DNA from 2 places in the Streptomyces sp. URMC 126 genome. Region 1 is predicted to be linked to the other one. Evidence: riboswitches for the same ligand, from Rfam matches in the RefSeq annotation. Region 1 holds a riboswitch; the other holds the start of a gene.

Region 1 (3,390 bases):
CGATGGGGTCGGGCAGCAGGGTGCGCTCGTCCGCGATGACCTCCAGCTTCACCCAGTCGGTGCCGAGCGCCTCGCGGGCCAGCCGGGCGGTGAGGACGGCCTCGCCGGCGGTGAAGCAGCCGGCCGTGTTGGGGAGCACCCGGATGCCGTGCCGGTCGAGCACGGAGAGGACCGAGCCGCGGACCGCCGGGTCGAGGCGGCGCATCGCGACGGTGGTCAGCTCGGTGCCGGAGGCGAGCAGGGCCCGTTCCATCACCTCCAGGCTGGGGGCGCCGCCGGTCCCCATGATCAGGCGGGAGGTGAAGGTGGTGCCGGCGATGGTGAGCACGTCGTCCGCCATGTCAGCCTCCCTGGACCGCGGTGAGGACCTCGACCCGGTCGCCGTCGCGCAGGGGCGTGTCCGCCCAGTCGCCGCGCGGGACGACGGTCTCGTTGACGGCGGCGGCGACGCCGCCCGGGGAGGCGGTGCCGGTGAGGCCGGCGACGAGCGCGGCGAGGGTGGTCCCGGGCTGGACGGCGCGCCGCTCGCCGTTGACGTGGACGGTGTGGACGTCGGAAGGGGTGCGGGGCGTTTCCGTGCCGGTCATGCGGTGGGCTCCTGAGCGAGGGAGGACGGGCGGGGGCCGGCCGGCGCGGCGAACCGGCGGGGGGAGAAGGGCCGGGCCTCCTCGGGCAGCCGCCCGGTGGCGAGGACCTCGGCCATGACGTCGCCGGTGAGCGGGGTCAGCAGGACGCCGTTACGGTAATGGCCGGTGGCCAGGTGGAGGCCGGGGAGCTCGGTCGGGCCGAGCAGGGGCGCGTTGTCGGGGGAGCCGGGGCGCAGCCCGGCCGAGGTCTCGGCGAGCGGCAGCTCGGTGAGGCCGGGCACCAGCTCGTGGGCGTCGCGCAGCAGCTCGTAGACGCCGCCGGCGGTGACGGTGGTGTCCCAGCCGAGTTCCTCGCTGGTCGCGCCGATGACCAGCTCGCCGTTCTCGCGGGGGACCAGGTAGACGTGTCCGCCGCGGACGACCGCCCGGACGGTGCGGGAGAGGAACGGCCGGTACGCCTCGGGGACGCGCAGCCGCAGCGTCTGGCCCTTGACCGGGCGGACCGGGGGCACCACCGCGGCGGGCAGCCCGGCGATCCGGCCGCTGTGGCTGCCGGCCGCCAGCACGGTCTGGCCGGCGGTGATCCGCTCGCCGTCGGCGAGTTCGGCGCCCGCGGCCCGGTCGCCGTCCAGCAGCACCCGCGCCGCCGCGGCCCGGTGGAAGGCCACCCCGGCGCGTTCGCAGGCGGTCAGCAGGGCGGCGGCCAGCCGCCGGGGGTCGGTCTGGTGGTCGCCGTCCACCCGCAGGCCGCCCTGGACTCCGGGGGCGAGCATCGGTTCCAGGCGGCGGCACTCGCGGCCGGTCAGCCACTGTGCGTCGAGCCCGCAGCGCTGCTGGAACGCGCCGAGTTCGCGCAGGTGGGCGCGGTCGTCGGCGTCGAGGGCGACGGAGAGGGTGCCGCAGGCGCGGTAGCCGGTGTCCCGGCCGCTCGCCTCCTCCAGCTCCGCCGTGAAGGCGGGGTAGCGGCGGGCCGAGGCCAGGTTGAGGGCGAGCAGCGCCTGCTCGCCGTAGTGCAGTTCGGTGACGGCGGCCAGCATTCCGGCCGCCACCAGGGCGGCCCCGCCGCCGGGCGCCGGGTCGGCGACGGCGGTCCGCAGGCCGCGCTGGGCGGTCCGCCAGGCGGTCACCAGGCCGATGATCCCGCCGCCGATCACCAGGACGTCGTACGTGCCCGGAGGCCCTGTGCGAGAAGACGCGTGCATGGGCGTCCAGCCCCTCCCTTCGCCGGCATGACCCGGATCAGGTTCGTACGGTCGGAGGCCGTCCAGCCTCCCTCTCAGCCCGGTCCGTCCGGGCTCCCGCGAGTGCTTGTGCACCGGCCACCCTAGTACGGGCCGGGAACGCGGCGGAAGGCGGCGCGGTGCCGCCGTGGACGCTGTGTCGGAGGTCTCCCCACCCGGTGCTCCGGATGCGGACGGCCGTCCGCCTACAGTGATCGGGTGAGTGAGCAGACGAACACCCGCAGTGGTACGGCCCCCGAGACGGCGACGGAGGGCGCGGCGCGGCGGCGCGTGGTCGTCGCCGGCGCCGGCATGGCCGGTGTGCAGACCGCCGTCGCCCTCCGCGAACAGGGCTGGGAGGGCACGATCACCCTGCTGGGCGCCGAGCCCCACCCGCCCTACGACCGGCCGCCGCTGTCCAAGGCGGTGCTGCTCGGCAAGGCCGACGGGTCCGCCTTCGAGGTCGACTTCGCCTCGCTGGACATCGAGCTGGAACTCGGCCTGGACGTCACCGGGTTGCGGCCCGCCGACCACGAGGTGGACACGGCGCGCGGCCCGGTCCCGTACGACGTCCTGGTGGTGGCCACCGGCGCCGAGCCGGTCCGGCTGCCCGGCGCCGAGGACCTGCCCGGGGTGCACCTGCTGCGCACCCTGGACGACGCGGAGCGGCTGCGTCCGCTGCTGGAGCGCAAGGGCGACGTGGTCGCCGTCGGCGCGGGCTGGATCGGCGCCGAGTTCGCCACCGCCGCCCGCGAGGCCGGCTGCCGGGTGACCGTCGTCGAGGCCGCCGACCGGCCGCTGGCCGGCGCGCTGCCCGCCGAGGTCGCCGCGCACATGGCCGACTGGTACGCGCAGAGCGGCGCCCGGCTGCTCACCGGTGCCCGCGTCGCCGCCCTGGAGCCGGGCGCGGTGCTGCTCGCCGACGGCACCCGGCTGACCGCCGACGCCGTCGTCGTGGGCATCGGCGCCCGCCCGGCCACCGGCTGGCTCGCCGGCTCGGGCGTCGAGCTCGCGGCGGACCGTTCCGTCGTCACCGACGAACGGCTGCGGACGTCCGTCCCGGACGTGTACGCGGTCGGGGACTGCGCCTCCTTCCCCTCCGCGCGGTACGGCGAGCGGCTCCTCGTCCACCACTGGGACAACGCCCTGCAGGGGCCGAAGGCCGTCGCGGCGAACATCGTGCACGGGCCGGCCGAGGGGCCGGTCTACGACCCGGTGCCCTACTTCTGGTCCGAGCAGTTCGGGCGGTTCGTGCAGTACGCGGGGCATCATGCGGCGGCCGACGAGATGGTGTGGCGGGGGGATCCGGCGGGGGCCGCGTGGACGGTGTGCTGGTTGCGGGGCGGGGTGCTCGTCGCGGTGCTGGCGGTGGGGAGGCCGCGGGATCTGGCGCAGGGGCGGAAGCTCATCGAGAAGGGGGCGGTGGTGGAGCGGGGGCTGGTGGCGGATCCGGCGGTGCCGCTGAAGTCGGCGGTGGGGTGAGGTGCCCCGGTCCCTCCCTTTCGCCGTTTCCCGGGGGCAAGCCCCCCGGACCCCCTGAAACCGCGCTCCGCGCGGTTGTCCTCAAACGCCGGACGGGCTGA
Region 2 (3,390 bases), on a different contig from region 1:
CGTACGCGCCGGGGAGCGCGAGCAGCAGCGTGAGCGCCGTGGAGGCCGCTGCCTGCCAGGTGGTGAACCACAGGACATGCCCGGTCGCCGGGTCGGTGAGCACCTCGCCGATCCGGCCGAACCGCCACCGCCCGTCCGCCTTCAGCCCCCGGGTGACGATCGCGGCGACCGGATAGGCGAAGAAGAGGCCGAAGAAGGCGAGCGGGACGGCCATCAGGCCGAGGCGGACCCCCGTGCGCCGGGGGCCGTGGTCCTTCGGGGCGGTTCCTTCGGCTGCCGCGGTTACTTCAGGACGATCGAGGACCATGCCTTGACCCACTGATCACGGTTCTTCGCGATCTTCTCGGGGGCGAGCGTCTCCGGGGCGTCGACCGTCGCGCCGAACTTGGTGAACAGCTCCGGCAGCTTGGCGTCCGTCACCACCGGCTTGACGTACATGCTGAGCGGCACGTCCTCCTGGAACCGCTTGCTCAGCAGGAAGTCCAGCAGCGCCTTGCCACCCTTGGCGTTCTTCGCGCCCTTGAGCAGGCCGGCGTACTCGGTCTGCCGGAAGCAGGTGCCGGTCGCGACGCCGGTCGGCGCCTCGTCCGCCGACTTCGGCTGCGCCTTCATGCCCTGCACCTCGGCGGGCGGGCTGGACGCGTAGGAGACGACGAGCGGCCGGTCGCCCTTGGCCTTGCGGCCGGCGGCGGAGCCGGAGAAGCGGTCGTTGTACGCCTGCTCCCAGCCGTCGACAACCTCGACGCCGTTGTCCTTGAGCTTCTTCCAGTAGTCCTGCCAGCCGTCGTCCCCGTACTTCGCGACGGTGGCGAGCTGGAAGGCGAGGCCCGGGGAGGAGGTCGCGGCGTTCTCGGTGACCAGCAGGCCCTTGTACTCGGGCTTCACCAGGTCGTCGAAGGTCTTCGGCGGGGCCAGTTTGTGGTCGGCGAAGTAGGCGCGGTCGTAGTTGACGCAGATGTCACCGGAGTCGACGGGCGTCACCCGGTGCTCGGCGTCGTCGGCCCGGAACTCCTTCGCCACCCGGTCCAGGCCCTTGGCCTCGTACGGCTCGAAGATCCCGTTGTCGAGGGCGCGGGAGAGCAGGGTGTTGTCCACGCCGAAGAAGACGTCACCCTGCGGGTGGCTCTTGGAGAGGATCGCCTGGTTCACCGCCCGCCCGGCGTCACCGCTCTTGATCGTCTTGACCTTGTAGCCGGTCCGCGCGGTGAACTCCTTCAGCACGTCCGGGGAGACGACGAACGACTCGTGCGAGACGACGGTGACCGTCTTCCCGCCGTCGCTCTCCTTCGCCTCGTCGGAGCCGCCGCAGGCCGCGAGGGCCGGGAGGGCCAGGGCGGAGACGGCGGCGGCGCCCAGGGCACGCCGGAAGGTGGTGTTCATGGTCGAGCTGACTCCCTACGCCGGTACTAACCGGATCAGGTCCGAGGGTCTGCGGCGTGGCCGCACTCTCAGCGCTGTGTGCGCTCCCCTGTCGGATTGTTCATTTGTGCGAGCAGTGCGAGTGCACCGTATCAGTGCACCCGCCCGCTCCCCCGCCCCCGGCGGGGGCTCAGCGCTCGGTCGCCGCCAGCTGGCCGCAGGCGCCGTCGATCTCCTGGCCGCGCGTGTCCCGGACGGTGACCGGCACGCCGTGCGCGGCGATCGCAGCGACGAACGCCCGCTCGTCCTCCGGACGGGACGCCGTCCACTTCGAGCCCGGCGTGGGGTTCAGCGGGATCAGATTGACGTGCACCCGCTTACCCTTGAGCAGCCGGCCCAGCAGGTCGCCGCGCCACGCCTGGTCGTTGATGTCGCGGATCAGGGCGTACTCGATGGAGATCCGGCGGCCGGACTTCTCCGCGTACTCCCAGGCCGCGTCCAGGACCTCGCGGACCTTCCAGCGGGTGTTGACCGGGACGAGCGTGTCGCGCAGCTCGTCGTCGGGGGCGTGCAGCGAGACCGCGAGGCGGCACTTGAAGCCCTCGTCGGCGAACCGGTGCATCGCCGGCACCAGGCCGACGGTGGAGACGGTGATGCCGCGCTGCGACAGACCCAGGCCGTCCGGCTCGGGGTCGGTCAGCCGGCGGATGGCGCCGACGACCCGCTTGTAGTTGGCCAGCGGCTCGCCCATGCCCATGAAGACGATGTTCGACAGCCGCGCCGGGCCGCCGGGGACCTCGCCGTCGCGCAGCGCCCGCATGCCGTCCACGATCTGGTGCACGATCTCGGCGGTCGACAGGTTACGGTCCAGGCCGGCCTGGCCGGTGGCGCAGAACGGGCAGTTCATCCCGCAGCCGGCCTGCGAGCTGATGCACATGGTGACCCGGTCCGGGTAGCGCATCAGGACGGACTCGACGAGCTTGCCGTCGTGCAGCCGCCACAGCGTCTTGCGGGTGGTGTCGTCGTCGCACGAGATGTGCCGTACGACGCTCATCAGCTCCGGCAGCAGTTCGCCCGCGAGCTTCTCGCGGGCGGCGGCCGGGATGTCCGTCCACTGCGCGGGGTCGTGCGCGTACCGCGCGAAGTAGTGCTGCGACAGCTGCTTCGCCCGGAAGGGCTTCTCACCGATGGCGGCGACGGCTTCCTTGCGCTCCGCGGGCGAGAGGTCGGCGAGGTGCCGCGGGGGCTTCTTGGCTCCGCGGGGGGCGACGAAAGTGAGTTCTCCGGGCTTAGGCATGATGCTTCCAGTGTCTCAGACGCGCGAGTGGGGCCCGCCGTCCTGTGGACAACGGACCCCACCCAAGGGAAAAGCGCAGGTCAGCCGGCGCCGACGAAGGCCACCAGCAGCAGCCACACCACCGGTGCCGTCGGCAGGAGCGAGTCCAGCCGGTCCATGATCCCGCCATGGCCCGGCAGCAGCCGGCCCATGTCCTTGATGCCCAGGTCCCGCTTGATCATCGACTCGCCGAGGTCGCCCAGGGTCGCGCTCACCGCGACGGCCAGGCCGAGCAGCAGGCCCTGCCACCACACCCCGTCGTCGATCAGGAAGCGCATGCACAGCGCGCCCGCCGCCATGGCGAACAGCACGGCACCGATCAGGCCCTCGCGGGTCTTGCCGGGGCTGATGCGCGGGGCGAGCTTGCGCTTGCCGAACCGCCAGCCCACCGCGTAGGCGCCGGTGTCGCTGACCACCGTGAGGATCAGGAAGGTCAGCACCCGCCAGGCACCGTCGTCGGCGGCGAGCATCAGGGCCACGAAGGTGGCCAGGAACGGCACGTAGAACGCGGTGAAGATGCCCGCCGTGACGTCCTTGAGGTAGTCGTCCGGCGGTTCCGTCATCCGCCACACCAGCACGGCGAGCGCGGTGAGGGCCATGGCCACCCACGCGCCCTCGGCGCCGTCGACGTACCCGGCGACGACCATCGCGGCCCCGCCGATGGCGAGCGGCACCAGCGGCGCCTTGATGCCCTT

The links. Region 1 has a riboswitch for thiamine pyrophosphate ahead of thiO (glycine oxidase ThiO). Riboswitches for the same ligand answer to the same signal wherever they lie in the genome.
Region 2: it holds a riboswitch for thiamine pyrophosphate, as region 1 does, so the genes downstream of both, ACSNOK_RS23745 (thiamine ABC transporter substrate-binding protein) here and thiO (glycine oxidase ThiO) in region 1, are expected to answer to the same signal.

What each region holds. Positions count from the first base shown of each region.
Region 1 is NZ_JBPQTX010000327.1:2,590-5,979, reverse strand. Features, by position in the region: gene ACSNOK_RS28055 (thiazole synthase) at 1-340, opposite strand, end outside; gene thiS (sulfur carrier protein ThiS) at 342-587, opposite strand; gene thiO (glycine oxidase ThiO) at 584-1,789, opposite strand; TPP riboswitch at 1,787-1,899, opposite strand; gene ACSNOK_RS28040 (NAD(P)/FAD-dependent oxidoreductase) at 2,027-3,289, shown strand.
Region 2 is NZ_JBPQTX010000225.1:4,811-8,200, reverse strand. Features, by position in the region: gene ACSNOK_RS23750 (ABC transporter permease) at 1-307, opposite strand, end outside; gene ACSNOK_RS23745 (thiamine ABC transporter substrate-binding protein) at 283-1,380, opposite strand; TPP riboswitch at 1,376-1,480, opposite strand; gene rlmN (23S rRNA (adenine(2503)-C(2))-methyltransferase RlmN) at 1,550-2,656, opposite strand; gene ACSNOK_RS23735 (phosphatidate cytidylyltransferase) at 2,737-3,390, opposite strand, start outside.